One region of the Streptomyces sp. NPDC053079 genome, then DNA from elsewhere that is predicted to be linked to it. Evidence: riboswitches for the same ligand, from Rfam matches in the RefSeq annotation. Region 1 holds a riboswitch; each other region holds the start of a gene.
The links. A riboswitch is a leader RNA that binds a small molecule or an ion and turns the genes downstream of it on or off. The one in region 1 is predicted to bind cobalamin.

Region 1 (9,530 bases):
CCAGTCCGTCTCCTGCGCCGTACGCGCCCGCGCGTGACAGGCGGCGATGGCGGCCTGCAGCGCGTACGGGCCCAGCGCGCCGCCCAGCCGTTCCGCCCGCTCCAGGGAGGCCAGCCCGCGCCGGATCAGCAGTCGGTCCCAGCGCGCCCGGTCCTGGTCGAGCAGGAGGACGGGCTCGCCGCGGGGCCCGGTGCGGGCGGCCGAGCGGGAGGCCTGGATCTCCATCAGGGCCACCAGGCCGTGGACCTCCGGCTCCTTCGGCATCAGGCCCGCCAGGACCCGGCCCAGGCGCAGGGCCTCCTCGCAGAGCGCCGGGCGCATCCAGTCGTCGCCGGCCGTGGCGGCATAGCCCTCGTTGAAGATGAGGTAGACGACCTCCAGGACGGAGGACAGCCGCTCGCCCAGTTCGTCTCCCTGCGGCACTTCGAAGGGCACGCCCGCGTGGGCGAGGGACCGTTTCGCCCGGACGATGCGCTGGGCGACCGTGGGCTCCGCGACCAGGAAGGCGCGGGCGATCTCGTCGGTCTTCAGCCCGCCGAGCAGGCGCAGGGTCAGCGCCACGCGGGCTTCCGTGGACAGCACCGGATGGCAGGCGGTGAAGACGAGGCGCAGGAGGTCGTCCTCGATGTCGTCCTCGACCGGGAGGGAATCCTGCGGAGCCTGCTGCTCCCTCTGCAGCTCGTGCCCGAGGAGGGCGAGCTTGCGCGCGTAGGTCTCCCTGCGGCGGACGAGGTCGACGGCGCGGTGTCTGGCGGTGGCCATGAGCCAGGCGCCCGGCTTGTCCGGGACGCCCGACTCCGGCCACTGCTCGAGGGCCGCGACCAGCGCGTCCTGTGCGAGCTCCTCGGCGATGCCGACGTCGCGCACGATGCGGGTGAGGCCGGCGATGAGGCGCGGGGACTCGATTCTCCACACCGCGTCGATCGCGCGGTGGGTGTCGGAAGCCGTCACGCGCCCATCGTAGGGACTACTGCTGTGCCTTCCGGCGCAGCTCGTCCCGCAGGGCCTCCTCGCGCGCCGCCTCCTCGGGCGGCAGGACGTCCGCGGGGAAGTCGGACGGCTCGAAGATCTGCCGGACCTCGACCTCCCCGTCCTCGAAGGGGACGCGCCGGGCCCACTCCAGGGCCTCGTCCCGGTCCTTGACCTGGATGATCCAGAAGCCCGCGATGAGCTCCTTCGTCTCGGCGAAGGGCCCGTCGGTCACGGTGCGCCGGCTGCCCGAGTACGAGACCCGGGCGCCCTTGGACGAGGGGTGCAGGCCGTCGCCGGCGAGCATGGCACCGGCCTTGACCAGCTGCTCGTTGTACTGCCCCATCTCGGCGATCAGCTCCTTGGTCGGCATGACACCGGCCTCGGAGTCCTCGCTCGCCTTGACGATCATCATAAAGCGCGGCATAACGACAATCTCCCGTTCGATCGGTACGTGAGCTGGGCTGTTCCCAACCCTTCACCTGTACGTCGAACGGGAGACGCCGGAATCGACGTGTCGCGCCGATTTTTCGGAACCGGTCCGTCAGGACCGGATTCCTAGAACTCGTCGTCGAAGGAGACCGAGCCCTCGACCGCCACCTGGTACGCGGACGCGCGGCGCTCGAAGAAGTTGGTCAGCTCCTGGACGTTCTGCAGCTCCATGAAGGAGAAAGGGTTCTCCGAGCCGAAGACCGGCTTGAAGCCCAGTCGCACCAGGCGCTGGTCGGCCACGCACTGCAGGTACTCGCGCATGGACTCGGTGTTCATGCCCGGCAGGCCCTCGCCGCACAGGTCGCGGCCGAACTGCAGCTCCGCCTCGACGGCCTCCTTCAGCATGTCCGTGACCTGCTGCTGGAGCTCGTCGTCGAAGAGGTCGGGCTCCTCCTGGCGGACGGTGTCCACGACCTCGAACGCGAAGTTCATGTGCATGGTCTCGTCGCGGAAGACCCAGTTGGTGCCGGTCGCCAGGCCGTGCAGCAGGCCGCGGCTGCGGAACCAGTACACGTAGGCGAAGGCGCCGTAGAAGAACAGGCCCTCGATGCACGCGGCGAAGCAGATCAGGTTGAGCAGGAAGCGACGGCGGTCGGCCTTCGTCTCCAGCCGCTCCAGCTTCTCGACCTCGTTGATCCACTTGAAGCAGAACTGGGCCTTCTCGCGGATGGAGGGGATGTTCTCCACCGCGTCGAACGCCGCGGCGCGGTCGTCCGGGTCGGGCAGGTAGGTGTCCAGCAGGGTCAGATAGAACTGGACGTGCACGGCCTCCTCGAAGAGCTGCCGCGACAGGTACAGCCGCGCCTCGGGGGAGTTGATGTGCTTGTACAGCGTCAGGACCAGGTTGTTCGCCACGATCGAGTCGCCGGTCGCGAAGAACGCGACCAGGCGGCCGATCATGTGCTGCTCGCCCGGCGAGAGCTTGGCGAGGTCGGCGACGTCCGAGTGGAGGTCGACCTCCTCCACGGTCCAGGTGTTCTTGATCGCGTCGCGGTAGCGGTCGTAGAAGTCCGGGTACCGCATCGGGCGCAGGGTCAGCTCGAAGCCCGGGTCGAGCAGGTTCTTCTCGGTGGAGCTCATTACTGGCAGGCCTCGCAGGACTCGGGGTTCTCAAGGGAGCAGGCGATGGCGTCCGCGTCGGGCGCGGCCTGCTGCACCGGGATGGTGGCGGCCGCACTGGCCGACCGGGCGATCCGGGTCGCCGGACGCGAGCGCAGGTAGTACGTCGTCTTGATGCCCTGCTTCCAGGCGTACGCGTACATCGAGCTGAGCTTGCCGATGGTGGGCGAGGCCATGAAGAGGTTCAGCGACTGGCTCTGGTCCAGGTACGGCGTACGGGCCGCGGCCATGTCGATCAGGTAGCGCTGCGGGATCTCCCAGGCGGTGCGGTACAGGTCGCGCACCTCCTGCGGGATCCACTTCAGGTCCTGGATCGAGCCGTTGGCGTCCGTCATGGCGTCGCGGGTCGTGCGGTCCCACACGCCGAGCTTCTTGAGGTCCTCCACCAGGTAGGTGTTGACCTGCAGGAACTCACCGGAGAGCGTCTCGCGCTTGAAGAGGTTGGAGACCTGCGGCTCGATGCACTCGTACACGCCCGCGATGGAGGCGATGGTCGCCGTGGGGGCGATCGCCAGCAGCAGCGAGTTGCGCATGCCGACCTCGGCGATGCGGGCGCGCAGCGCGTCCCAGCGGTCCGCCCAGGCCGGGACGGCGTTGGGGTAGTGGTCGGGGTGCAGCACGCCGCGGGCGGTGCGTGTCGCGGACCAGGCCGCGTGCGGGCCGTGCCGCTCGGCGAGGTCGGCGGAGGCCTCGTACGCCGCGAGCATGATCCGCTCGGAGATGCGGGTGGACAGCTCCTTCGCCTCGGGGGAGTCGAAGGGCAGGCGCAGGCGGAAGAAGACGTCCTGCAGGCCCATCAGGCCCAGGCCCACCGGGCGCCAGCGGTTGTTGGAGTTGCCGGCCTGCTCGGTCGGGTAGAAGTTGATGTCCACGACGCGGTCGAGGAACGTCACGGCCGTACGGACCGTACGGTCGAGCTTCTCCCAGTCCATCTCGCCGTCGGCACCCAGGTGCTGCGCGAGGTTGACCGAGCCGAGGTTGCAGACCGCGGTCTCGCTGTCGTCGGTGACCTCGAGGATCTCGGTGCAGAGGTTCGAGGAGTGGACGACCTTGCCCTTTTCGGCCGTCTGGTTGGCCGTGCGGTTGGCGGCGTCCTTGAACGTCATCCAGCCGTTGCCGGTCTGCGCGAGGGTGCGCATCATGCGGGCGTACAGCACGCGGGCCGGGATCTGCTTGACGGCCTTGCCCTCGGCCTCGTACCGGCGGTACGCGGCGTCGAACTCGTCGCCGTAGAGGTCGACCAGGTCGGGCGTGTCGGCGGGGGAGAACAGCGACCAGTCGGCGTCGGCCTCGACGCGGCGCATGAACTCGTCCGGGATCCAGTGCGCGATGTTGAGGTTGTGGGTGCGGCGGGCCTCCTCACCGGTGTTGTCGCGGAGCTCCAGGAACTCCTCGATGTCCGCGTGCCAGGTCTCCAGGTAGACGCAGGCGGCGCCCTTGCGCCGACCACCCTGGTTGACCGCCGCCACGGAGGCGTCGAGGGTGCGCAGGAACGGCACGATGCCGTTGGAGTGACCGTTGGTGCCGCGGATCAGCGAGCCGCGCGAGCGGATGCGGGAGTAGGACAGGCCGATGCCGCCCGCGTGCTTCGACAGGCGCGCCACCTGGTGGTAGCGGTCGTAGATCGAGTCCAGCTCGTCCAGCGGCGAGTCCAACAGGTAGCAGGACGACATCTGCGGGTGGCGGGTGCCGGAGTTGAAGAGCGTGGGGGAGGACGGCAGGTACGACAGCGTGCTGGTCAGCCGGTACAGCTCCGCGACGTCGTCCAGGGCCCGCTCCGAGTGGTCCTCGGCCAGACCGCAGGCCACGCGCAGCAGGAAGTGCTGCGGGGTCTCGATCACGTCGCGGTGGATCGGGTGGCGCAGCAGGTAGCGGCTGTGCAGGGTGCGCAGGCCGAAGTAGCCGAAACGGTCGTCGGCGCCGTCGGTCAGCGCCGTCTCGACCAGGGCGTCCAGGCGCTCGGCGTGGGTGGCCACGAAGGCGGCGGTCTCGTCCGCGATCAGGCCCTCGCGGTGGCCGACGGCGACCGAGGCGGAGAAGGACGTCGCACCCTGGCCGGCCGCCTCGTCGGCGATGGCACGGGTGAGCAGCCGGGCGGCGAGCTTGGAGTACTCCGGCTCCTCGGCGATGAGACCGGCGGCGGCCTCGGTGGCGAGGGAGCGCAGCTCGGCCTCGTCCGAACCGGGGTGCCGGCCGCGCAGCGCGGCGGCGGCGACCTTGCCCGGGTCGGTGGCGGGCAGATCGGCGGTGAGATCGGTCAGGGTGCGCAGCAGCGCGGTCCCGGGGCCGCCGGTCGCTTCCGCGTTCGCTGAGACCGGATCTGCGGGCGCGATGGTCACGTGTGGCTCTCCCTCGCTCGGCTGGGGTGGGCCGGGCGGGAGGCGCGCGACGGTCGCGTACGGGCATGCCGCTTGCACCAGGGCACACCTCGTAGGCGTCCGCCGGCCCAACCCGCGGGGCCCGGACGAATTCAACGCCCATAGCCGAGCCCAGGGCAGGCTCGGTGGTGGACGCGCTGTCGGCAGGTCCTCGGACTTCGGTGCGCTGTGTATATGCGCACACATACACCGTTGCGGGACAGTTCCGGATTTCCACCGGATTCCCCTGCGACGACAGCGAGGACGAGCATACATCTAGTGCCGGGCCTCGTACGCGCCCCCACATGTTGTGTCGTCCCGTCATGAAGCGGTTGCGGAATGTGCTAACGGGTGGGCCCGGCAGGGCAAGCGAAGAGGGCCGTCACGCCCCCTGGACGGGGGTGTGGCGGCCCTCTGGAGGGTGGGTCGGGTCAGTGCCCGCCGGGGGCCCCCACGGTGGCCGGGGGGAGGTCCGTACGGACGCCTGGGTCGCCGGCGTCGGCGGTGTAGTCCGACGGCCGGGTCTCGTCCACGCCGTCGGGCGCCTTCAGCGCCCTGAGGACGAACGTCGCGACGATGACGACGATCACATTGAGGACGAAGGCGGTGAGGCCGATGTAGCCCTTCTCGCCGATGAGCGGGATCAGGTTGGTGTTGCCGAAGTGGTCCTGGGTGGCGCTCGGCGTGTCGTACGCCCGCCAGGTGCCGTAGATCATCCCGGCCGCCCAGCCCGCGAGCAGCGCCCAGCGGTGGCACCAGCGGGTGAAGAGACCGCCGACCAGGGCCGGCACGGTCTGCAGGATCCAGATGCCGCCGAGCAGCTGGAAATTGATGGCGACCGTTTTGTCCATGGTCAGGACGAAGGCGAGGGCGCCGACCTTCACCAGCAGGGAGGCGAGCTTGGAGACCTTCGCCTCGTGTTCGGGAGAGGCGTCCGGCTTGATGAAGTCCTTGTAGATGTTGCGCGTGAAGAGATTTGCCGCCGCGATCGACATGATGGCGGCCGGAACGAGCGCGCCGATGCCGATGGCCGCGAAGGCCACACCCGTGAACCAGTCGGGGAACATGTCCTCGAAGAGCTGCGGGATCGCGAGCTGTCCGTTCTTCACCTTCACCCCGGCGGCGATGGCCATGAAGCCGAGCATGGCCAGCAGGCCCAGCATCAGGGAGTAAAGGGGAAGAATGGTGGTGTTGCGGCGGATGACATTGCGGCCCTTGCTGGAAAGCACCGCGGTCACCGAGTGCGGATAGAGGAACAGCGCCATCGCCGAGCCCAGGGCGAGCGTCGCGTACGCCCACTGCGCCTGCGGTCCGGTGATCAGCGAGCCGCGAGGCTTGCCGGTGGCCGGGTTTTCTGCCGCGAACGCCTCACCGGCCTTCGCGAAGATGTCGCCGAAGCCGCCGAGCTTCATCGGGATGTAGACGATCGCCACGATGATCACGATGTAGATCAAGGTGTCCTTGACGAACGCGATCAGCGCGGGCGCGCGCAGCCCCGAGGAATAGGTGTAGGCCGCGAGCACACCGAAGGCGATCAGCAGCGGCAGGTCCTTCACGAACCAGTTGGTGTTCTCCCCGCCGCCGACGCCCATGACGTCCAGAACCGCCTGGATGCCCACCAATTGCAGCGCGATGTACGGCATCGTGGCGAGTATTCCGGTCAACGCCAGGGCCAGCGAGAGGCCCTTGGAGCCGAACCGGCCCCGGACGAAGTCCGAGGACGTCACATAGCCGTGCTTGTGCGCGACCGACCAGAGGCGGGGCAGGAAGGTGAACACGAGCGGGTAACAGAGAATGGTGTACGGCACCGCGAAGAAGCCCGCCGCGCCGCCCGCGTAAATGGCGGCCGGGACGGCCACGAACGTATACGCGGTATAGAGGTCACCGCCCAGCAGGAACCAGGTGACCCAGGTGCCGAAGGAGCGGCCGCCCAGTCCCCACTCGTCGAGATTGTTCGCGTTCTCCGCGCGCCGCCACTTCGAGGCCAGAAAACCCATGACCGTGACGGCGAGGAAGAAGATGATGAAGACGGTGAGCGCGACACCGTTCACGCCGTCCTTCATCGCGGCTCACCTCCCGCACGCGCACGCGTCCGCCGCTCGTGGCGGCGCACGATGACATAGGCGACGACGGTGAGCAGCGTCGAGAGGACGACCCACAGCATCTGGTACCAGTAGAAGAAGGGGATACCGATGAAGGCCGGGGTGAGCCGGGAGTAGGAGTCGACCCAGAGCATCGCCGCGAACGGCAGGGCCAGGCATACGCCGGCGATGACCAGCGGCAGGGTGACGACCGGTTCGCGGCCACCCCCGGGTGGCTGCGCGGGTGGTTGCGACATGCGTGACTCCGTCCCCTGAGCGATCACTTGCGTAATGCGCAGGAAATCTAGGGGAGGGTGCCTCCGGACGTCACCCCCTATCCGCATATCGGAATGATTCAGAAGGTGCCGGTTCCGTTTGTGTGGGTTCCGTTTGCGTCGGTTCCGTTTGCGCCGGTGAGGAACTCGGCCGCGGCCAGGCCCGATACGCGAGTGGCCCCGTGGGTCGCGAGGTGCGGAGCGCCGGGGGTGTCGGCGCCGGGGACGCCCATCTCGACGACGACCGCGTCCGGGCGCCGCCGCAGGAGGCGGCCGAGGGCGCCGGCCATCCAGGAGTGCCGGGCCGCGTCGCGGACCACGACGACCAGCGGGCGGCCGACGGCGGGGACGAGGACGACGCGCTCCAAGACGGCCGCGTCGCGGGCGAGTTCGGGCTGCGTCAGCCGCACGGACGTGGTGGCGGGCCGCAGCGCGCGCAGGGGCGCGGCCAGCCCCCAGGGCGTCTGCCGGTCGATGGCGAGGGTGGAGGCGGGGGCGAGCTCGACGACGTGCGGGTCGGCGCCCAGGGGCAGCGCGGCGGTCGCCGCGCCGGTGACGCGCAGGGCGCGCCGGGCGGCGCGCAGCCCGACGTCGGAGCGCGCGCCGTGTTCGGCCGTACGGCCGCGGAACCGCTCCCCGGACCAGGCGGCGAACTCCGCGACCCGGCCCGCCGCCTCGGCCAGCCGCTCCTCCGGCAGGGTGCCGTCGTGAACCGCCTTGGCCAGTGCGGCCGTCAGCCGCTCGGTCGTCTCCTCCGCCGCGATCTCGCCGCCGACGCACACCGCGTCCGCGCCGCCCGCCACGGCGCGCACCGTCGCCCCGTCGATGCCGTAGCGGGAGGTCACGGCGCTCATCTCGATGCCGTCGGTGACGACCATCCCGTCGAAGCCCAGCCGGGTGCGCAGCAGGTCGACCAGGACGCGCCGGCTGAGCGTGGCCGGGAGGTCCGGATCGAGGGCGGGGACGAGGAGGTGACCGGTCATCACGGCGCGTACGCCCGCCCCGATCGCGGCGACGAAGGGTGGCAGGGCGGTCCCCGCGACCGAGGCGGCGGAGGCGGTGACGGTGGGCAGGTCGTGGTGGGAGTCGACGGCGGTGTCGCCGTGGCCGGGGAAGTGCTTGGCGCAGGCGGCGACCCCCGCCGACTGCAGCCCGCGCACCCAGGCCGCCGTGTGCCGGGCCACGAGGGCGGTGCTCGAGCCGAAGGACCGCACGCCGATGACTGGATTGCGGGGGTTGGAGTTGACGTCGGCGCTGGGCGCGTAGTCGAGGGTGACGCCGGCCGCGTGCAGCTCGCGGCCGATGTCCCGGGCGACCTCCTCGGTCAGCGCGGTGTCGTCGACCGAGCCCAGGGCGAGGTTGCCGGGGCGCGAGGCCCCGGTCCAGGCCTCCAGGCGGGTGACGTCGCCCGCCTCCTCGTCGATCGCGACGATCAGATCGGGGTTCTCGGCGCGCAGCGCGGCGGTGAGGCGGGCGACCTGTTCGGGCGTGGAGATGTTGCGCCCGAACAGGACGACGGAGGCGAGGCCCTGGTCGGCGATCCGGCGGCGGACCCAGTCGGGGGCCGTCGTGCCCTCGAATCCCGGCTGCAGCACCGCGTGGGTCAGGTGCGTGAGGCGCATGGGGGTCCCCCTCCGACTGGGCGGCCCGGTGCCGCCGGGTGCCGTGCACGCCCGGGGCCCCGTCGCCCGGACAGTCGGGATGTTGGACTGTACCAATGGGGGTGTCAAGGACGCGATGTGCTGCTGAGCGGCCCGAATGACCTGCCGGGAAGGGTGTGTTGAACTGTGGGTGATGGGGTCTCAGTTCGATGGTCGAACCGTCCGCGACATGTCAAGTGCCCGTCTATGCCCCCTGTTTGGGGAAAATAAAGTCTGTCATCAACAGGTAATGTGTGGGTAAAGTATCCGTAGCGGCAGCCGTGGAGAATCGGACACGATCACGGCTGCCGTCGGCACCCCGCTGCAGTGGTGCCCGAAACCGGCAATGCCGATCCGACCTGACATGACCCGACCCGACCACACCGCGCCCCCACCAGAATCAGGGGTGCAGGAGGCAGGCCAACATGAAGTCGCTCATTGACAACGCCCGTTCGTTCGCGAGCCACGTCGCCGAGAACGCCGAGACCTTCAGGCCCCTGGAGGCCGGACAGTCTCCCGAGGCCCTGTTCATCACCTGTTCCGACTCGCGCGTCGTACCGTCCCTCATCACGGGCGCACGCCCCGGCGAGCTCTTCG
Region 2 (9,530 bases), on a different contig from region 1:
CCGGCGCGCTCCGCGCGTACCCGCCGGGCGGCCTCGACCAGGTGCTCGAGCGAGGTCCGTACCTCCGCCCAGCCACGGGTCTTCAGTCCGCAGTCCGGGTTGACCCACAGGCGTTCCGCCGGGATGGCCGCCAGGCCCTTGCGCAGCAGGGCGGCGATCTCCTCGACGTCCGGTACGCGCGGCGAGTGGATGTCGTAGACGCCCGGGCCGACGGCGTGCGCGTAGCCTGCCGCGGCCAGTTCGTCGGCGACCTGCATGCGGGAGCGGGCGGCCTCCAGGCTGATGACGTCGGCGTCCAGCTCCTCGATGGCGGCCAAGATGTCGCCGAACTCCGCGTAGCACATGTGGGTGTGGATCTGGGTGTCCGCCCGCACCCCGGCCGTGGTGAGCCGGAACGCCTCGGTGGCCCAGGCCAGGTACTCCGCCCGGTCGGCGGTCCGCAGCGGCAGCGTCTCGCGCAGCGCGGGCTCGTCGACCTGGATGACGGCCGTGCCGGCGGCCTCCAGGTCGCCGACCTCGTCCCGCAGCGCCAGGGCGACCTGGCGGGCGGTGTCGGCCAGCGGCTGGTCGTCGCGGACGAAGGACCAGGCGAGCATGGTGACGGGGCCGGTGAGCATGCCCTTGACGGGGCGCTCGGTGTGGGACTGGGCGTAGCCGGTCCAGGCCACGGTCATCGGCTCGGGGCGGGAGATGTCGCCGGCGAGGATCGGCGGGCGGACGTAGCGGGTGCCGTAGGACTGCACCCATCCGTGCTGGGTGGCCAGGTAGCCGGTCAGCTGCTCGGCGAAGTACTGGACCATGTCGTTGCGTTCCGGCTCACCGTGCACGAGGACGTCCAGGCCGGCCTTGTCCTGGAAAGCCAGGACCTCACGGATCTCGGTCGCGATGCGCTCGTCGTAGGCGGTGGCGTCGATGCGCCCGGCGCGCAGGTCGGCGCGGGCGGTGCGCAGTTCGCGGGTCTGGGGGAACGAGCCGATGGTGGTGGTGGGCAGCAGCGGCAGGCCGAGCCGGGCCCGCTGGGCGGCGGCGCGCTCGGCGTACGGCTGGGGGCGGCGGGCGTCCGCGGCGGTGACGGCCGCCGCGCGGGCCCGTACGGCCGGGTCGCGGGTGAGGGCGGAGGCGGCGCGGGAGGCCCGGGCGGAGCGGTTGGCGGCGAGCTGCGGGGCGATGGTGTCGCTGCCCTCGTTGAGGCCGCGGGCGAGGGTGACGGTCTCCTCGGCCTTCTGCCGGGCGAAGGCCAGCCAGCGGGCGACCTGCGGGTCGACGTCGCGCTCGGCGGTGGCGTCGAGGGGGACGTGCAGCAGGGAGCAGGAGGGGGCGACGTCCACCCGGTCGGCGAGGCCGAGGAGGGTGGCGAGGGTGGACAGGGACCGTTCGAGGTCGTTGATCCACACGTTGCGCCCGTCGATCACGCCCGCGATCAGACGCTTGCCGGGCAGGCCGCCGGCGGCGGCGAGGGCGTCGAGGTTGGCGGCGGCGGGTCCGGTGAAGTCCAGGGCCAGGCCCTCGACGGGGGACTTGGCGAGGACGGGCAGGGCGTCGCCCACGCGGTCGAAGTAGGTGGCCGCCAGCAGCTTGGGCCGGTCGGCGAGGCCGCCCAGCTCCCGGTAGGCGCGGGCGGCGGCGTTCAGTACGGCCGGGGGCTGGTCCTGCACCAGGGCGGGCTCGTCGAGCTGGACCCACTCGGCGCCGGCCGCCCGCAGGTCGGAGAGGACCTCGGCGTACACGGGCAACAGCCGGTCCAGGAGGGTGAGGGGCTGGAAGCCGGGCGGGGCGCCGGGCGCGGGTTTGGCCAGCAGCAGATAGGTGACGGGGCCGACGAGCACGGGCCGGGCCGCGTGGCCCTGGGCGAGGGCTTCCCCCAACTCGCCCGTCTGCTTGGTGGAGTCGGCGGAGAAGGCGGTGTCCGGGCCCAGTTCGGGCACGAGGTAGTGGTAGTTGGTGTCGAACCACTTCGTCATCTCCAGCGGCGGGAACTGCTGGGTGCCGCGGGCCATGGCGAAGTAGCCGTCCAGGGCGTCGGCTTCGACGGCGGCGCGGTACCGCTCGGGGACGGCGCCGACCATGACGGTGGTGTCCAGGACGTGGTCGTAGAGGGAGAAGTCCCCGGTGGGGACCTCGTGGACGCCGGCGTCGGCCAGGCGCCGCCAGGCGTCGCGGCGCAGGGCGGCCGCGGTGTCGTGCAGGGCTGCGGCGTCGACGCGGCCGGCCCAGTAGCCCTCGACGGCCTTCTTCAGTTCACGGCCGGGCCCCTGCCGGGGGTAGCCGTGGACGGTGGCCCGGGCGCGGACGGCGGTGGGGGCGGTGGGGTGTGTTGCCACGGAACTCTCCTTCGCGAGTCGCGGGGGATCCCGGCGGGACCCGAGCGTACGAAGGGTCGGCAGATGCCGGCGGAGCACGCCCAGGCATGCGCCGTCCGTACCGCCGGCCCGCCCTCGAGGCCACCGAGATCACCGCGTGCGGTCGCACGCGGGCAGCGGCAGGTATTCGGACTCGCGGGCACGCCGTGTCGGTGGAGGACACGGCACCTAGTGGCCGTCGCTTCCCGGACCGCCGGGGCGGTCCAGTGCGTATGACGGCGGTCGTTCCCGCTCACCGCTGCGGGGCAGTCCCGGATTCCCACCGGGTTCCCTCTTGCGACGCGCCCGCCTGGAGGGCGGGGCGAACCGGCTGCGCCTTCACCCTAGACGCAGGGGCCCGTCCGCCGACAGGGGTTGCCCGGACAGTTTCGATCTTGCGTGCGGACGCGCGGGGTAGGGTCGTGGGCCGTGGCCGCCCCTGCGGGCCGTCAGGACCCCCAGCAGCGCCATAAGGCGAAAATTGCGGCCAAAACAGGAAACCTCACCGGGCCGTACCCCCTCTTCCCTCCCGGAGAACCCACTCCGAAGAGGAGCGACAACCGTGGGCCTTACGTCCCAGACTTTCCTGCTGTTCCTGGTGGTCATCGCCGTCGCGCTGGCCGCCCTCGTGCTGTGGCTGTGGCCACGGGCCGCGAAGAAGGGGATCCCGGCGCTCCTCTCCCGGCTCGGCCTGCTCGCCGTGGCGCAGCTGGGCATCCTGTCGGTGCTGCTCGTCGCGGCGAACAACGAGTTCGGCTTCTACTCCACGTGGAACGAGCTCCTCGGCCGCAACTCCAGCAAGCAGGAGCTGAAGGGCGGCAAGGACGGCAAGCGGCCGCCCGCGCTCGTCGTGAAGGGCCAGGAGTCCGTCGGCCTGGGCCCGAAGGAGAAGGCCGGCCAGGTCGACCGGATCGAGATACGCGGTCCCGTCAGCGGGCTGGGCATGGACGGCTTCGCCTATCTGCCGCCGCAGTACTTCCAGAAGGAGCACGAGAACGACCGGTTCCCCGTGATCGTGGCGATCACCGGGCAGCCCGGCGTCTCCAAGAACCTCATCACCCAGATCAAGGTCCCGCAGGCGGCCTCCCGCGCCATCGTGGCCAAGCAGATCAGGCCGACGATCGTGCTGATGGTCCGGCCGTCGGTCGTGGCGGACCGCGACACCAACTGCACGGACGTGCCGGGCGGCCCGCAGGCCATGACGTTCTTCAACCAGGACCTGCCCATCGCCGTCAACGACGTGTACCGCGCGGACAATTCGCGGGGCGGCTGGGGCGCGGTGGGCAACTCCACGGGCGGGTACTGCGCGCTGAAGGCGGCCATGACCAACCCGGCCCGCTACGGCGCCGCGGCCGGGCTGTCCGCCGACCTCTTCGCGCGCCAGGACCGCGACACCGGTGACCTCTACGCGGGCAACAAGCAGATCAGGAACGAGTCCGACCTGACCTGGCGCCTGGAGCACATGGCTCCGCCGCCGGTGTCCCTGCTCCTGGCCGCCAGCTCGAAGGGCGAGGAGAAGTACTACGAGCCCATGCTGAAGTTCGCGGGGAAGGCCAAGGCGCCGACCAAGGTCGACAAGCTGGTCCGTGAGGAGGGCGGCCACAACTTCCAGACCTGGCGCGAGGAATACCCCGAGGTCCTGCGCTGGCTCGACAAGGAGCTGACCGCCCGCCGCTGAGGCCGCGCGGGGTTTCCCGTCCGGCCGGGAACGGTTTCGGCCACGGCCACGTCCCAGCCAGTGTGGCCCGAATGCGCACGGCTCGGTACGCCGTACGCAGGGGGAGGGGGCGTACGGCATGGACGGGATGGACACCACGCGGCGCAAACCGCTGCTGGCCGGGCGGTACCGGCTCATGGAACAGCTGGGGCACGGCGGCATGGGCGTCGTCTGGCTCGCCATGGACGAGGTGCTCGACCGGGAGGTCGCGGCCAAGGAGGTCCGGGCGCCGGAGCACATGAACGACGAGGACGTCCGGGTGCTGTACGCGCGCCTGAAGCAGGAGGCCCGGGCCGCCGCGCGGGTCGCCCACCCCCATGTGATCACCGTGCACGACGTGGTCGAGCAGGAGGGCCGCCCCTGGATCGTCATGGAGCTGGTGCGCGGCCAGTCGCTGGACAAGGTGCTCCGGCAGGAGGGCGTGCTCCAGCCCAAGGAGGCGGCCAGGATCGGCGCGCAGGTGCTGCAGGCGCTGCGCGCCGCCCACGCCGTGGGGGTGCTGCACCGCGACGTCAAGCCGGCGAACGTCCTGCTGGAGGCCGGGGGCCGGGTGGTGCTCACCGACTTCGGCATCGCCGTCATCGAGGGCGCCGGCACCCTGACGCGCACCGGCGACCTGGTCGGCTCCGCCGAGTACCTGGCCCCGGAGCGGGCCACGGGCCGTCGCCCGGGCATCCCCTCCGACCTGTGGTCGCTGGGCACCCTGCTGTACGTGGCGGTGGAGGGGGTCTCCCCGTTCCGCCGGGGCGACGCGCTCAGCACGCTGCGGGCCGTGGTCGACGACGAGCCCGCGGCGCCCCGGCGGGCCGGGCCGCTGACGCCGGTGCTGGAGGGGCTGCTGCGCAAGGACCCGGAAGCCCGCATGGGCTCGGCGGAGGCCGAGCAGCTCCTCGACCGGGTCGCCGCCGGCCTGCTCACGGAGGAACCGCCCGGGTACGTCCGCACCGCCCTCGACGAGCGGGTGCGCCACCCGGACCCCGGACGGCCGCTGACGGTACCCGACACGCCGACACCGACACCCACGCCCGTACCGACACCGACACCGACGCCCTCACCTGCGCCGAGGCCCACGCCGACGCCGGAACCCGGGCCCGTCGTGGGGCGCTCCGCGGGGACGCCGTCCGTCAACGTGCCGGTCGGGCTGCAGCAGGGCGGCCTGGCGACTCCCCTTCTCGCTCCGGGCCCGGGAGGGTCCGCCGCGTCCGTCGGGTATCCCGTGCGTCCGCTGCCGCACCCCGGGACGGGGCCGGAGCCCGGCCCGGAGCCACGGCCGCGGACGGCGGTGTGGATCGTGGCGGCCGTCGTCGCGCTGGTCCTGCTCGCCGGTGGGGCCGCGGCCCTGTTCGCCCTGCGCGACAACAGCGGCTCGCAGCCGGGCGACAACCCGGGCGGCGGCCCCACGGGGGTGGCCACGCCCGGGCAGACGGAGGACACGTCCGAGCCGGCGACCCCCGGACCCACCACGGACCCCACCACGGACCCGACCACGGGTCCGAGCACCGACCCGACGGGGTACGCCAGTTGCGGCAGCGGCTGGGTGACCTCGTGCTAGCGCGTACGGACTGAACCGTCGGAATTCGTGAACCGGCTATCGGGGGGTGTGCGCTGTGAGGCGCGAACGGATGAGGATCGTCTCCCTGCTGGCCGTCTGCGCGCTGCTGGGCGGCGCGGGGGCGGCGGGCTGTTCGAAGGCTTCGAAGAAGATGGTCGCCGAGATAGCCCTGGAAGCCGCGGGGGTGATCGCGCCGGGTGCGTTCATACCGGCGCCGGGCACCGATCTGCAGGGGGTCAAGGCGCTGCCCCGCAGCGGTGAGAAGGCGGCCGAGGCCCGGGGGGTCATCGGCGGGACCCCGGGCAAGACCCGCTGCGACAAGAGCAAGCTGGTCACCGAGCTCCTGCGCGACCCCGCCAAGGCGGCGGCCTGGGCCAAGATCCGGAAGATCCCCGTCGACAAGATCGAGGAGCACGTCAAGGGCCTGAGCGAGGGCCATGTGCTCGTGGACACCCTGGTCAGGAACCACAATTACCAGGGGGACGGCAAGACGGTCTCGTATCTGTCCGTCGTCCAGGTCGGTACCGCGCTGCTCTTCGACGCGTACCGGAACCCCGCGGTCAAGTGCAACTGCGGCAATCCGCTGCTGCAGCCCGAGAACAACGTCGACCGCATGGCGTCCACGTACACCGGGCAGCACTGGGAGAGCTTCCAGAACTCGCAGGTCACCGTCATCACCGCGAGGCCCCTGGACGAGGGGCCCATGAAGACCCTCCCGCTCGTCGACGCCTACCAGCCCGACAAGGGCTTCGACCGCCCGGTGGGCAGCGACGGCGCGGACGACTCCAAGACCTTCCCGGTGCCCCTGCCGCCCGCCCCCACGCCGTCCCGGTCGGGCTCCGGGGGCGGTTCGGGGAGCCCCTCCGGGACTCCGTCCGACACTCCGTCCGGCACTCCGACTGGAGGGTCATCCTCCGGTTCCCGTCCTCCGTCCAGCGGCGGAACCGCCACCTCCAGGCCGCCCACCACCGCGCCGCCCAGCCCCTCGCGCACGGCGCCGCCGAGGACGGGCTCGCCCATGGTGCCGCCGTCCGTCACGAGCAAGCCGCCGACCCGATCGGCCCCGCCGGTCTCCCAGCCGCCCCCGCGCACGGCCTCGGCGGCACCGCCCGTCCACACGACGTCGGCGCCGCGGCCCCCGAAGACGGCACCTCCCCCGGTCGAACACACCATCGCCCCACCGCCGAGGACGGCGGCACCGCCGGTCGAACACACCGTCGCCCCGCCCCCGAGGACCGCGGCTCCGCCCGTCGAACGTACGGCCGCACCGCCCCCGAGGACGGCGGCGCCCCCGGTGGAACGCACCCTCGCGCCGCCGCCGAGGACGGCCGCGCCGCCGGTCGAGCGCACCGTCGCCCCGCCGCCCAGGACCGCGGCTCCGCCGGCCGCTACCGCGCCAGGGCCGCCCGCGCCCGCTCGAAGTGCCGGTCAGTGACCTCGTAGGTCGGGCTCGCGTACAGGCCCCGCGCGCTCTTCGCGGGGTCCGGGTGCGGATTGCGGTACAGCCGCTCGGCGAGGTCCCGCAGCCGCAGCATCACCGGCGCCGCGGCCCCGACCTCGGCCGGGGCGCCGGTGAAGGCGTGCTCGAGGACGCACAGCAGCTGGGCGTACACCTCGTTGAACTCCTCGGCGGCCCGCCGCACGGCGCTGCCGCGTGGGTAGTGAGCCACCTTGGCCTCGGGGTCGATGGGGTGGACGTCGCGCCAGGCGACCTCCACGACGGGGCCGGTCGGCCCCGTGGCGGGGGTGTCGTGCGGCCCGTAAGCGCGTTGCTGGAGGAGCTCGTTGAACCGGAAGTAGTGCGCGGGCTCCCTGGCTTCGCCGAAGATCTGGTCGTCGGAATCGAAGACGGTCATGCTCACGCCCTCGCCCTGTTCGGTGATGACCTTCAGCGCCTTGAGCGCGGAGGCCAGGCCGGTGACCGCGAAGACCTCGCCGCCGGAGTTGTAGAAGTGCTCGGGACCCACCTGCCGGGCCCGGTCGCCGCTGAAGAGCCGCCGCTCCCCCAGCTCCGCCGTCAGCCGCAGCACCCCCTCGCGGATGGTGTCGTAGAACTGCCCGATGGAGGTCCAGCCCTCGTCCCCGGCCGCCGAGGGGTGACCCGGCGGCCCGGTCAGGTACTCGGGCTGCTCGATGCGCAGGAAGGTCTCCAGAGCCTCGGTCCCGAAGTGGCGCAGGGCGACGGTGATGCGGTCCCTGCTGTAGGGCAGCTGGGCGGGGTAGCCGGTGACGAACTGCGAGTTCGCCACCAGCGGCGTGCCGTCGACCGCGTTGAGGAGGTTGGCGACGAGCGTCATGTGCAGCATCTCTTCGAGCACGACGGCCCGGATCGCGTAGAAGGCGGGCCGGTTGGTGCCGGCCCGCAGCGTGTACATGGCCGTCAGATAGGGCGGGACGGTCAGGTGTTCCAGCGCCAGCGCGGCCTGCAGGAACAGCTGCAGGTCCGCACGGTCGCGCGGCACCCGGAACGGTGGCTCCCGGAGCACGGAGGGCGCGGTCATGACCGTCCCTCCCGCTGCCGGGCGGCCGCGACGGGGCGGACGGACCTGGGGCGGTGCAGCTCCCTGAGGTCACGGTGGATCTGTTCGCAGCTGCGCAGCGCGAGGGCGGCCATGGTGAGCGAGGGGTTGGAGGTGCCCATCGAGGGCATACTGCCGCAGCCGACGGCGTACAGGTTGGGATGGTCCCAGCAGCGCTGCCACTGGTCGACCACGGAGGTGGCGGGGTCCTCGCCCATGATGTGCGTGCCGGCGCCGTGGCCCGCGCCCTGGTAGACGAAGTCGCGGTCGGCGTGGCGGAACCAGCCGGGGGCGAGGGGGCCGGGGGCATAGGCGGTGTGGTCCTCGGCGCCGAGCAGCCGGAAGATCTGGTCGGAGACGGCCTTCGCGGCGGCCATGCCGCGCTTGACGCGGTCGGACAGGTCGTAGGTGATGACGGGCCGGGGGTTGCCGAGCCGGTCGCGCACGCCCGGGTCGACGGTGACGCGGTTACGGCTCTCGGCGTCCTGTTCCATGGCGAACTGCAGGCAGAACTGGCGGCCGACGTCGCGGGCCAGCGCCTCGCGCAGCCGGCGTCCGAAGAGGCCCTTGCCGCGCGGCTGGTCGGAGTCGGCGCCCATGCCGAGCAGCCGGGCGACGTCGCTGCCCGGTGAGCCGACCGGCCAGCTCCAGCCCCAGTTGGCGATCTCGATGCGGAAAGGCGCGCGGGTCCTGCGGGCGGGACCGGCGCGGAAGTTCTCCAGGCCGGAGGTGGAGCCGGGGCCGCGGAAGGGGCCCACCGGATGGTCGAGCAGCCCCCAGGTGAGCAGGGTGGGGTGGTCCATGAGGTTGCGTCCCACCTGGTCGCTGCTGTTGGCGAGCTTCGAGACGAGGAGCAGCTTGGCGTTCTCGATGGAGTGGGCGGCGAGGACGACGATGTCCGCCTCGGCGGTGCGGGTGGTGTGCACGGGGGCGGCCGGGTCGTCGTAGCACTGGTACTCGACGCCGAAGACACGGCCGCCGCCGGTGGCGAGGACCCGGCTGACGACGGCGTGGGGGACAAGCGTGACCCGGTGGCTCCAGGTGGCCTGGGTCTTGAGGGGGTTGTACTTGGCCTGGACGGGACAGATGGGGACGCAGGAGGCGTTGCCGACGCAGCGTTCGCCGTAGTTGGGCAGGCCCGCCGCGCCCGCGGGGCGGTGGCCGGCGCCGCCGTCGTAGCGCGGGTCGGGGGTGCTGTTGCGGGCGTGCGGGGTGGTGACCACGCGCAGGGTGGTGGCGGGCGCGTCCGGGCTCTCGTGGACGGTGGCGCCGTCGAGCCGGGCGGCGAGCACCCGGTCGAGGTAGGTGCGGGGGATCTCGTGCATCGGGTAGACGTAGCCGGGCGGGAAGGGCAGCCCGAGGGCGTCGCGTTGCTCTGCGGCGTCGCCGGCCGCGCCCAGGAG
Region 3 (9,530 bases), on a different contig from region 1:
TCGCCTTCCAGTGTGGGCGCGCCCGGCGGGCGCGGCCAGTGGGGGATCAGCCGCGCTGTCCGTAGCCCCGCAGCTTGGCGGCCGCCTCGTCCAGGAGCCCGGGGCCGAGCAGCGAGGGGGTGTGGCCGGGGACGGCGGCGGCGGTGAGCCAGACCCGGCACATCCACTCCAGCTGTGCGGTGCGGTCGTAGGCCTGGTCGAGGGTGGCGCCGTAGGTGAGGGTGCCGTGGTTCTGCAGGAGGCAGCCGGTGCGGCCGTCGAGGGCCCGCAGCATGTGGGCGGCCAGCTCCTCCGTGCCGTAGAGGGCGTAGGGGGCGACGCGGACCGGCCCGCCGAGGGCGGCGGCCATGTAGTGGATCAGCGGCACCTCGGTGACGAGCGTGGAGACGGCCGTGGCGTGCACGGCGTGGGTGTGCACGATCGCGGCGGCGTCGGTGGAGCGGTAGACGGCCAGGTGCATCGGCAGCTCGCTGGTGGGCGCGAGGTCGCCCAGGACCTGACGGCCGTCGAGGTCCACGCCGACCGCGTCGCCGGGGCCCAGCCGGTCGTAGGGGACGCCGGTGGGAGTGACAAGGACCACGTCGCCGACGCGCGCGGAGACGTTGCCGGACGTGCCCACCACGAGCCCGTCGGCGGTGGTGCGGCGGGCGGTGGCCACGACCTGGGCCCAGATGCGCGGTATGTCGTCCCGCGCGGCCCCCGCCTGTTCGAACTCCCTCATCGGTCTTCGCCTCCGGTTCGCGTCATCGACCTGCCCGTCCCAGTTCACCTTCCGTTCACCCAGGGTCCCTACGGTCGCCGCGTACTGACCATCGAGCTGATTGCCTGGGTGAATGGAAAACATCACGCTTCTCATCGGGATCGTGATCGTCACGGCCTTGGTGTTCGACTTTACGAACGGCTTCCACGACACGGCCAACGCCATGGCCACCACCATCTCCACCGGGGCCCTCAAGCCCAAGGTCGCGGTGGCCATGTCGGCCGTGCTCAATCTCGTCGGCGCGTTCCTGTCCGTGGAGGTCGCGGCGACGATCTCCAAGGGCATCGTCGACGAATCAGGCATCCGGCCGGAGATCATCTTCGCCGGCCTGGTCGGCGCGATCGTCTGGAACCTGCTCACCTGGCTCGCGGGCCTGCCCTCCAGCTCCTCGCACGCGCTGTTCGGCGGCCTGATCGGCGCGACCATCGCCTCGGTGGGCACCGACGCCGTCCACGGTGACGCCGTCGTCATGAAGGTCCTCATCCCCGCCGTCGTCGCCCCGGTCGTGGCCGGCCTGGCGACCGTGCTGGCGACCCGGATGACCTACCGCCTGGCGCGCAACACCGACCCCGAGGCCAGCGCCAAGGGCTACCGCGCCGGCCAGATCGCCTCGGCCGCCCTGGTCTCCCTCGCCCACGGCACCAACGACGCGCAGAAGACCATGGGCGTCATCACCCTCGCGCTGATCTCCGGCGGCGCCCTCGGCGCGGACGCCGACCCGCCGATGTGGGTCATCGCCTCCGCCGGTATCGCCATCGCGCTCGGCACCTACCTCGGCGGCTGGCGCATCATCCGCACCCTCGGCAAGGGCCTGGCCGACATCCAGCCGCCGCAGGGCTTCGCCGCCCAGACCGGCGCCGCCGTCACCATCCTGGCCTCCTCCCACATCGGCTTCGCGCTCTCCACCACCCAGGTCTGCTCCGGCGCCGTCATGGGCGCGGGGCTCGGCCGCAAGGGCGGCGTGGTCCGCTGGTCCACCGCCGGCCGCATGGTCGCCGCCTGGGGCCTGACCCTCCCGGCCGCCGGCCTCGTCGGCGCCGGCGCCGCGCTCCTGGCCGACCAGGGCGACTGGGGCGTCGCCGCGGTCGCCGTCCTGGCCCTGGCCGCCTGCGGCGCCATCTGGGTGGCCTCGCGCCGCAAGCCGGTCACGCACGACAACGTCAACGACCTCAACGAGCCGCAGGGCGTCTCCGTCCCGGCCGAGCCCGTCGGCGTGGTCACCGCGGCCCTCCAGGCCGTCGCCCCGCCGCCGGCCGGCCCGGTCGCCGGCCCCACCGCCGCCCCGGCAGCCGCCCCGGCCGCCACTCCCGCCCCTGCCCCCGCGACGGCCGGCTGACCGCCGGGCAACGGAGGAGAACCACCATGAACATCGACTGGGCAGCACTCGGCCAGGTCTTCGGCGTCAGCCTCGTGGCCACCCTCGGCCTCGTGGCCGTCTTCACCCTCGGCATCGTGGGCACGTCCCGCAAGGCCGCCACCGCCGCCACCGCCCCGGCGGCCGGCCCGAGCTCGGTGGCGCGCACCGGCGCGTACACCTGCTTCGCGCTGTGCGCGGCCGCCGTGGGATACGGCATCTACCTGATCGTCGCCTGACGCGACCGCAGCACATCCCGCGCACGAAGCGCCGGTCCGGCACCCGCCGGACCGGCGCTTCGCCGTTGCCCGCGTCGCCCGCCGCCCCACCCGTGACCGGCAGCCTCACCGCAGGTCAGGGTGAGTTGACTGCCCTTCCCGGGCCGTGGTGGACTTCCGGAGCCAAACGGCGACAGCAGAGGAAGCCGGTGCGAATCCGGCGCGGTCCCGCCACTGTCACCGGGGAGTGTCCCCCCGATTCCAGGGCCACGGTCCGCGGTCCGCGGACCGGAAGGCCGGGGGCGACGCCGATCCGGGAGCCAGGAGACTCTGGTCGCCGGTCACGTCGAGCCAGGGCGCGGACCCTGAGTGAGGACACATCGCCATGCCCGGCTGCCGTCGCCCCCTGCCCTTCGCGCCCCCTGTGCCCCCGGTGCGCCGCCCCCGCCACGGTGTGACGGCGGCCTGATCCGATGCGCCCGACGCGCAGTGATCACACGCCCGGGAACCTGACCGGGGACATCACCGGGAACCTGACCGGGAAGCATCTCGCCTTCGTCTGCGGCGCCGCGCTCGGCTTCGCCTGCGACCTCGTGGTGGGCGACCCGCGCCGCGGCCACCCCGTCGCCGCGTTCGGCCGCGCCGCGCAGGCCGTCGAGGAGCGCCTGTGGCGCGACCACCGCGGCTACGGCACCCTGCACGCGCTGCTGTGCGCGGGCGGCACGGCGGCCGCCGCCGGGCTGCTGGCCCGTACCGCGCGCCGCTCCCCCGCCGCCGGCGCCGCGCTGACCGCCGCCGCGACCTGGGCCGTGCTCGGCGGTACGACCCTGGGCCGCGAGGCACGGGCGGTCGGCGGAGCCCTGGAGGCCGGCGACATCGAGGTCGCCCGGGAACGGCTGCCGCACCTGTGCGGCCGCGACCCGCAGGCGCTGGACGGGCAGCAGATCGCCCGGGCCGTCGTCGAATCCGTCGCCGAGAACACCTCCGACGCCGTCGTGGGCGCCCTCGTCTGGGGAGCCCTCGCCGGGGTGCCCGGCCTGGTGGGCTTCCGCGCGGTCAACACCCTCGACGCCATGGTCGGCCACAAGTCGCCGCGCCACCGGCGGTTCGGCTGGGCCTCGGCCCGCCTCGACGACGTCGTCGGCTGGCCCGGCGCCCGCCTCACCGCCGCCCTCGCCGTCCTCGCCGGTCCCGACCCGCGCGGCGCCTGGCGCGTGGCCCGGCGCGACGCCGCCCGCCACCCCAGCCCCAACGCCGGCCCGGTCGAGGCCGCCTTCGCCGGCGCCCTCGGGGTCCGCCTGGGCGGCACCCTCGCCTACGCCGGCCGCGTCGAACACCGCCCCGTCCTGGGCGCGGAGAACCGGCCCGTGGCCGTGGCGGACATCGAACGCGCGGTGCGGCTCTCGCGCCGGGTATCGCTGCTGGCCCTGGGGACCGCCGTGGTGGGCAGGCTCTCCCTCGCACATTTCGCCAGAAGGAGGAATCGGTGACAGCCGACAGGAGCGGGCCCGCACGCCCGCCGGGCGGGGGCCTGCTGGTGGCCGGGACCACCTCGGACGCGGGCAAGAGCGTGGTGACGGCCGGCATCTGCCGCTGGCTGGTCCGCAAGGGCGTCAAGGTCGCGCCGTTCAAGGCGCAGAACATGTCGCTCAACTCCTTCGTCACGCGCGAGGGAGCGGAGATAGGGCGCGCCCAGGCCATGCAGGCCGCGGCCGCCCGCGTCGAGCCGAGCGCTCTGATGAACCCCGTGCTGCTCAAGCCCGGCGGTGACCGGAGCAGCCAGGTCGTGCTCATGGGCAAGCCGGTCGGCGAGCTCAGCGCCCGCGGCTACCACGCGGGCCGGCAGGAGCAGTTGTTCGGCACGGTGACCGAGTGCCTCGAGGAACTGCGGCGTACGCACGACGCGGTGATCTGCGAGGGCGCGGGCAGCCCGGCGGAGATCAACCTGCGCCGCAGCGACATCGTCAACATGGGCATCGCCCGCGCGGGCCGGCTGCCGGTGGTGGTGGTCGGCGACATCGACCGCGGCGGGGTCTTCGCGTCCTTCTTCGGCACCACGGCGCTGCTCTCGCCCGAGGACCAGGAGCTGATAGCGGGCTACATCGTCAACAAGTTCCGGGGCGACGTCTCCCTGCTGGAGCCGGGCCTGGACATGCTGCACGCTCTGACGGGCCGGCGGACGTTCGGCGTACTGCCGTTCGCCCACGGCCTGGGCATCGACGAGGAGGACGGCCTGCGCGTCTCGCTGCGCGGCGCCGTCCGCGAGTCGGTGGTGGCCCCGCCGCACGGCGCCGACGTGCTGCGCGTGGCGGTGTGCGCGGTGCCGCTGATGTCCAACTTCACGGACGTGGACGCCCTCGCGGCCGAGCCGGGCGTGGTCGTCCGCTTCGTCGACCGCCCCGAGGAGCTCGCGGACGCCGACCTGGTCGTGGTGCCGGGTACGCGCGGGACGGTCCGGGCCCTGGCGTGGCTGCGTGAGCGTGGCCTGGCGGAGGCCCTGGCCCGCCGGGCCGCCGAGGGCCGCCCGGTGCTCGGCATCTGCGGCGGCTTCCAGGTGCTGGGCGAGCGGATCGACGACGAGGTGGAGTCACGGGCCGGTTCGGTCGAGGGCCTGGGCCTGCTGCCGGTGCGGGTGCGGTTCGCGGTCGACAAGACCCTGGCCCGGCCGGTGGGCGAGGCCCTGGGCGAGCGGGTGGAGGGGTACGAGATCCACCACGGCGTCGCCGAGGTCCTGGGCGGCGACGAACCGTTCCTGGACGGCTGCCGGGTCGGCGCCGTGTGGGGCACGCACTGGCACGGCTCGCTGGAGAGCGACGGCTTCCGGCGCGCGTTCCTGCGGCGGGTGGCGAAGGCGGCCGGGCGGGCGTTCGTTCCGGCGCCGGACACGTCGTTCGCGGGGCTGCGGGAGGAACAGCTGGACCGGCTGGGGGATCTGATCGAGGAGCACGCGGACACGGATGCGCTGCTGCGGCTCATCGAGGACGGGGTGCCCGTGCCGAACGGCTACCCGTTCATACCGCCGGGGGCGCCGTGAGTAGGGGAATCCCCGCACGAGCGGGGAGCACAGCAGGGCTTCAACGAAGTGATCGCCGAGCAGCGGACCAACCCCGCCGGTGCGGGGAGCAGAAGGCAAGCATGACCCTCAACTGCGGCAACGGCCGACGCATTCGGCGAGAACCCCTCGAAGGAGTGACCAGCGCATGAACACCACCTATCCCTTCACTGCGATCGTCGGCATGGAGGATCTGCGCCTGGCTCTCCTGCTGAATGCCGTCTCCCCAGCTGTGGGCGGTGTGCTCGTACGGGGCGAGAAGGGCACGGCCAAGTCGACGGCAGTTCGCGGTGTCGCGACGCTGATGCCGCCGGTCGCCGTCATCGACGGCTGCAGGTTCTCCTGTGACCCGACGTCGCCGGACCCGGCGTGTCCGGACGGGCCGCACGGGGCCGATGCCTTGAGCGACACCCGGCCCGCGCGGATGGTCGAACTGCCCGTCGGAGCCTCGGAGGACCGACTCGTCGGCGCTCTCGACATCGAGCGGGCCCTGTCCGAGGGCGTGAAGGCCTTCGAGCCCGGCCTGCTGGCCGACGCGCACCGAGGCGTGCTGTACGTCGACGAGGTCAACCTTCTCCACGACCACCTGGTGGACCTCTTGCTCGACGCGGCAGCGATGGGCGCCTCCTACGTCGAGCGCGAAGGCGTCTCCGTCCGTCACGCGTCCCGCTTCCTCCTCGTCGGCACCATGAACCCCGAGGAGGGCGAGCTGCGCCCGCAGCTCCTCGACCGGTTCGGGCTGACCGTCGAGGTCGCGGCCTCGCGGGAGACCGACGAGCGCGTCGAGGTCGTGCGCCGGCGCCTGGCCTACGACGAGGACCCGGCGGCGTTCGCCGCCAAGTGGGCCGCCGAGGAGGACGCGCTGCGCGAGCGCATCGCCGCCGCGCGGGCGCTGCTGCCGGGCGTCCGGCTCGGGGACGGCGCGCTGCGCCGCATCGCCGCCGTGTGCGCCGGGTTCGAGGTGGACGGCATGCGCGCCGACATCGTGACCGCGCGCACCGCGAGCGCGCTCGCCGCGTGGGCGGGGCGTACGGACGTGACGACGGCGGACGTCCGGCAGGCGGCGTTGCTGTCGCTGCCGCACCGGCGCCGGCGCAATCCGTTCGACGCGCCCGGTCTGGACGAGGACAAGCTCGACGAGATCCTCGACCGGTTCGAGGACGACGAGCCGGAGCCCGAGCCGGATCCGGAGCCCGAGGGTCCGGACCCGGACGGCGAGGGCCCCGACGGCCCCGACGGCGGCGGGCAGCAGCCCCCGCAGGACGGTCCGGGCCCCGACGGCACCCCCGACGTGCCGCAGCAGCGGGAGGGCTCCGACGCGCCCGCCCCGCAGGAAGCCCCGGCGTCCGGCTCCGGCGGCGTTGCCCCCGAGGCCCCCGCCGTCGCCGCCGCCGACCCCTTCCGCACGCGCCGGTTCGACGTGCCCGGCCTCGGCGAGGGCGCCGACGGTCGCCGGTCGCGCGCGCTCACCGCGCACGGGCGTACGACGGGGGCGCGCCGCCCCCGCGGTGGCACCCTCGGCAAGCTGCACGTCGCCGCGACCGTGCAGGCCGCGGCCCCGCACCAGCGGGCGCGCGGGCGCAGCGGCCCCGGGCTGGTGGTGCGGCGCGACGATCTGCGCGAGGCGGTGCGCGAGGGCCGTGAGGGCAATCTGGTGCTGTTCGTCGTCGACGCCTCCGGCTCCATGGCGGCGCGCAAGCGGATGAGCGCCGTCAAGGGCGCGGTGCTGTCGCTGCTGCTGGACGCGTACCAGCGCCGCGACAAGATCGGCATGATCACCTTCCGGGGCGCGGAGGCGGAGGTGGCGCTGCCGCCGACATCCTCGGTGGAGGCGGGCGCGGCGCGGCTGGAGAAGCTGCCGACCGGTGGTCGTACGCCGCTGGCCGCGGGGCTGCTGCAGGCGCACGAGGTGCTGCGGGTGGAGCGCCTGCGCGACCCGTCGCGCCGCCCGCTGCTGGTCGTGGTGACCGACGGCCGGGCCACCGGCGGCCCCGAGCCGCTGGAGCGGGCCTCGCGGGCGGCGCGCCTGCTGGCCGGCGAGGGCACGGCGTCGGTCGTCGTGGACTGCGAGTCGGGGCCGGTGCGGCTCGGGCTGGCGGGCGAGCTGGGGCTCGCCCTGGGCGGCCCGGTCGTGACGCTCGACGAGCTGCGCGCGGACAACGTCTCCGCGCTGGTGCGTACCGTACGGAACACGAACTCGAGGAGGGCCGCGTAATGCCCAAGGGACAGCCGACCGTCGTACCGGACGACGGGCTCACCACGCGCCAGCGGCGCAACCGTCCGCTGGTCTTCGTCCACACCGGCATCGGCAAGGGCAAGTCGACGGCGGCCTTCGGCCTGGCGCTGCGGGCGTGGAACCAGGGCTGGCCGATCGGGGTGTTCCAGTTCGTGAAGTCCGCGAAGTGGAAGGTCGGCGAGGAGAACGCGCTGCGCGTCCTCGGCGCCTCGGGCGAGGGCGGCACGGTCGACTGGCACAAGATGGGCGAGGGCTGGTCCTGGATCCAGCGGTCCCCTGCGGGAGAAGGAGGGCTCAGCAATGAGGAGAAGGCGCGCGAGGGCTGGGAGCAGGTCAAGCGCGACCTGGCGGCGGAGAAGTACAAGCTGTACGTGCTGGACGAGTTCGCGTACCCGATGCACTGGGGCTGGATCGACACCGATGAGGTGGTCGAGGTGCTGCGCAACCGTCCGGGCACCCAGCATGTGGTGATCACGGGCCGCAACGCGCCGGAGAAGCTGGTGGAGTTCGCGGATCTGGTGACGGACATGTCGAAGGTCAAGCACCCGATGGACACCGGTCAGAAGGGCCAGCGGGGCATCGAGTGGTGAGTACGCACATCCCCCGCCTGGTCGTCGCCGCCCCGGCGTCCGGCAGCGGCAAGACCACGGTGGCCACCGGCCTGATGCGGGCCTTCACGGACGCCGGGCTGGCCGTGTCGCCGCACAAGGTCGGCCCGGACTACATCGACCCCGGCTATCACTCCCTCGCGACCGGTCGCCCCGGCCGCAACCTGGACGCCTGGATGTGCGGCCCGGAGCGGATCGCCCCGCTGTTCCTGCACGGGGCGGCGGGCTGCGACCTCGCGGTGGTCGAGGGCGTGATGGGGCTGTACGACGGTGCGGCCGGCCAGGGCGAGCTGGCGTCGACGGCGCACGTGGCGAAGCTGCTGCGGGCGCCGGTGGTGCTCGTCGTCGACGCGTCGTCGCAGTCGCGGTCGGTGGCGGCGCTGGTGCACGGCTTCGCGGCCTGGGACCCCGAGGTGCGGGTGGCGGGCGTGATCCTCAACAAGGTCGGCTCGGACCGGCACGAGGAGCTGCTGCGGGAGGCGCTGGCGGAGTCGGGGGTGCCGGTGCTCGGGGCCGTGCGGCGCGCCGGCCAGATCCATACGCCGTCGCGCCACTTGGGCTTGGTGCCGGTCGCCGAACGCAGCGCGGAGGCGGTGGACGCGGTGGCGGCTTTCGCCGCGCGGGTACGCGACGGCTGTGACCTCGAGGCCCTGCTGGCCGTGGCCCGCTCGGCCCCGCCGCTGGAAGCCGAGCCGTGGAGCGCCTGCGGCGAGCCTCTCCCCCACCCCGCCCCTTCCCGTAACCGGGGCTCCGCCCCGGACCCCGGTCCTCAAACGCCGGACGGGCTGGATCATGCCCCCGTCATCGCCGTAGCCGGCGGTGCCGCGTTCACCTTCTCGTACGCCGAGCACGCCGAACTGCTCCAAGCCGCCGGCGCACAGGTCGTCACCTTCGACCCCCTCCGCGACGAGGAACTGCCCGCCGACACCCGCGGCATCCTCATCGGCGGCGGCTTCCCCGAGATGTACGCCCCCGAACTCTCCGCCAACGAACCCCTCCGCAAGGCCGTGGCCGACCTCGCGGCCACCGGCGCGCCCGTCGCCGCCGAGTGTGCGGGCCTGCTCTATCTCGCCCGTTCGCTGGACGGAAAGCCGATGTGCGGGGTCCTGCCGGCGGAGGCCCGGATGTCGGAGCGGCTGACGCTCGGCTACCGCGAGGCCGTGGCGATCGCGGACAACGTCCTGGCCCCGGCGGGCACGCGCGTGCGCGGGCACGAGTTCCACCGCACGGTGATCGAGCCGGGCGCGGGCGCGTCCCCCGCCTGGGGGCTGACGCACCCGCAGCGGCGCGTCGAGGGCTTCG

Region 2: another riboswitch for cobalamin. It lies ahead of metE (5-methyltetrahydropteroyltriglutamate--homocysteine S-methyltransferase); the one in region 1 lies ahead of ACIGXW_RS10510 (ribonucleoside-diphosphate reductase subunit alpha).
Region 3: another riboswitch for cobalamin. It lies ahead of ACIGXW_RS00310 (cobalamin biosynthesis protein); the one in region 1 lies ahead of ACIGXW_RS10510 (ribonucleoside-diphosphate reductase subunit alpha).

Annotation. Positions count from the first base shown of each region.
Region 1 covers NZ_JBITZJ010000002.1:702,292-711,821, forward strand. Annotated here, with positions in the region: gene ACIGXW_RS10495 (RNA polymerase sigma factor) at 1-951, opposite strand, end outside; gene ACIGXW_RS10500 (YciI family protein) at 968-1,384, opposite strand; gene ACIGXW_RS10505 (ribonucleotide-diphosphate reductase subunit beta) at 1,528-2,541, opposite strand; gene ACIGXW_RS10510 (ribonucleoside-diphosphate reductase subunit alpha) at 2,541-4,919, opposite strand; cobalamin riboswitch at 5,083-5,226, opposite strand; gene mctP (monocarboxylate uptake permease MctP) at 5,369-7,000, opposite strand; gene ACIGXW_RS10520 (DUF3311 domain-containing protein) at 6,997-7,275, opposite strand; gene ACIGXW_RS10525 (glycoside hydrolase family 3 protein) at 7,374-8,915, opposite strand; gene ACIGXW_RS10530 (carbonic anhydrase) at 9,359-9,530, shown strand, end outside.
Region 2 covers NZ_JBITZJ010000009.1:223,479-233,008, reverse strand. Annotated here, with positions in the region: gene metE (5-methyltetrahydropteroyltriglutamate--homocysteine S-methyltransferase) at 1-2,321, opposite strand, end outside; cobalamin riboswitch at 2,482-2,636, opposite strand; gene ACIGXW_RS30935 (alpha/beta hydrolase-fold protein) at 2,902-4,017, shown strand; gene ACIGXW_RS30930 (serine/threonine-protein kinase) at 4,136-5,608, shown strand; gene ACIGXW_RS30925 (DUF6777 domain-containing protein) at 5,679-7,043, shown strand; gene ACIGXW_RS30920 (ferritin-like protein) at 6,997-8,109, opposite strand; gene ACIGXW_RS30915 (GMC family oxidoreductase) at 8,106-9,530, opposite strand, start outside.
Region 3 covers NZ_JBITZJ010000001.1:54,166-63,695, forward strand. Annotated here, with positions in the region: gene ACIGXW_RS00290 (alpha/beta hydrolase) at 1-1, opposite strand, end outside; gene ACIGXW_RS00295 (class II aldolase/adducin family protein) at 47-721, opposite strand; gene ACIGXW_RS00300 (anion permease) at 834-2,096, shown strand; gene ACIGXW_RS00305 (hypothetical protein) at 2,123-2,353, shown strand; cobalamin riboswitch at 2,531-2,663, shown strand; gene ACIGXW_RS00310 (cobalamin biosynthesis protein) at 2,806-3,822, shown strand; gene ACIGXW_RS00315 (cobyric acid synthase) at 3,819-5,366, shown strand; gene ACIGXW_RS00320 (putative cobaltochelatase) at 5,533-7,599, shown strand; gene cobO (cob(I)yrinic acid a,c-diamide adenosyltransferase) at 7,599-8,210, shown strand; gene ACIGXW_RS00330 (cobyrinate a,c-diamide synthase) at 8,204-9,530, shown strand, end outside.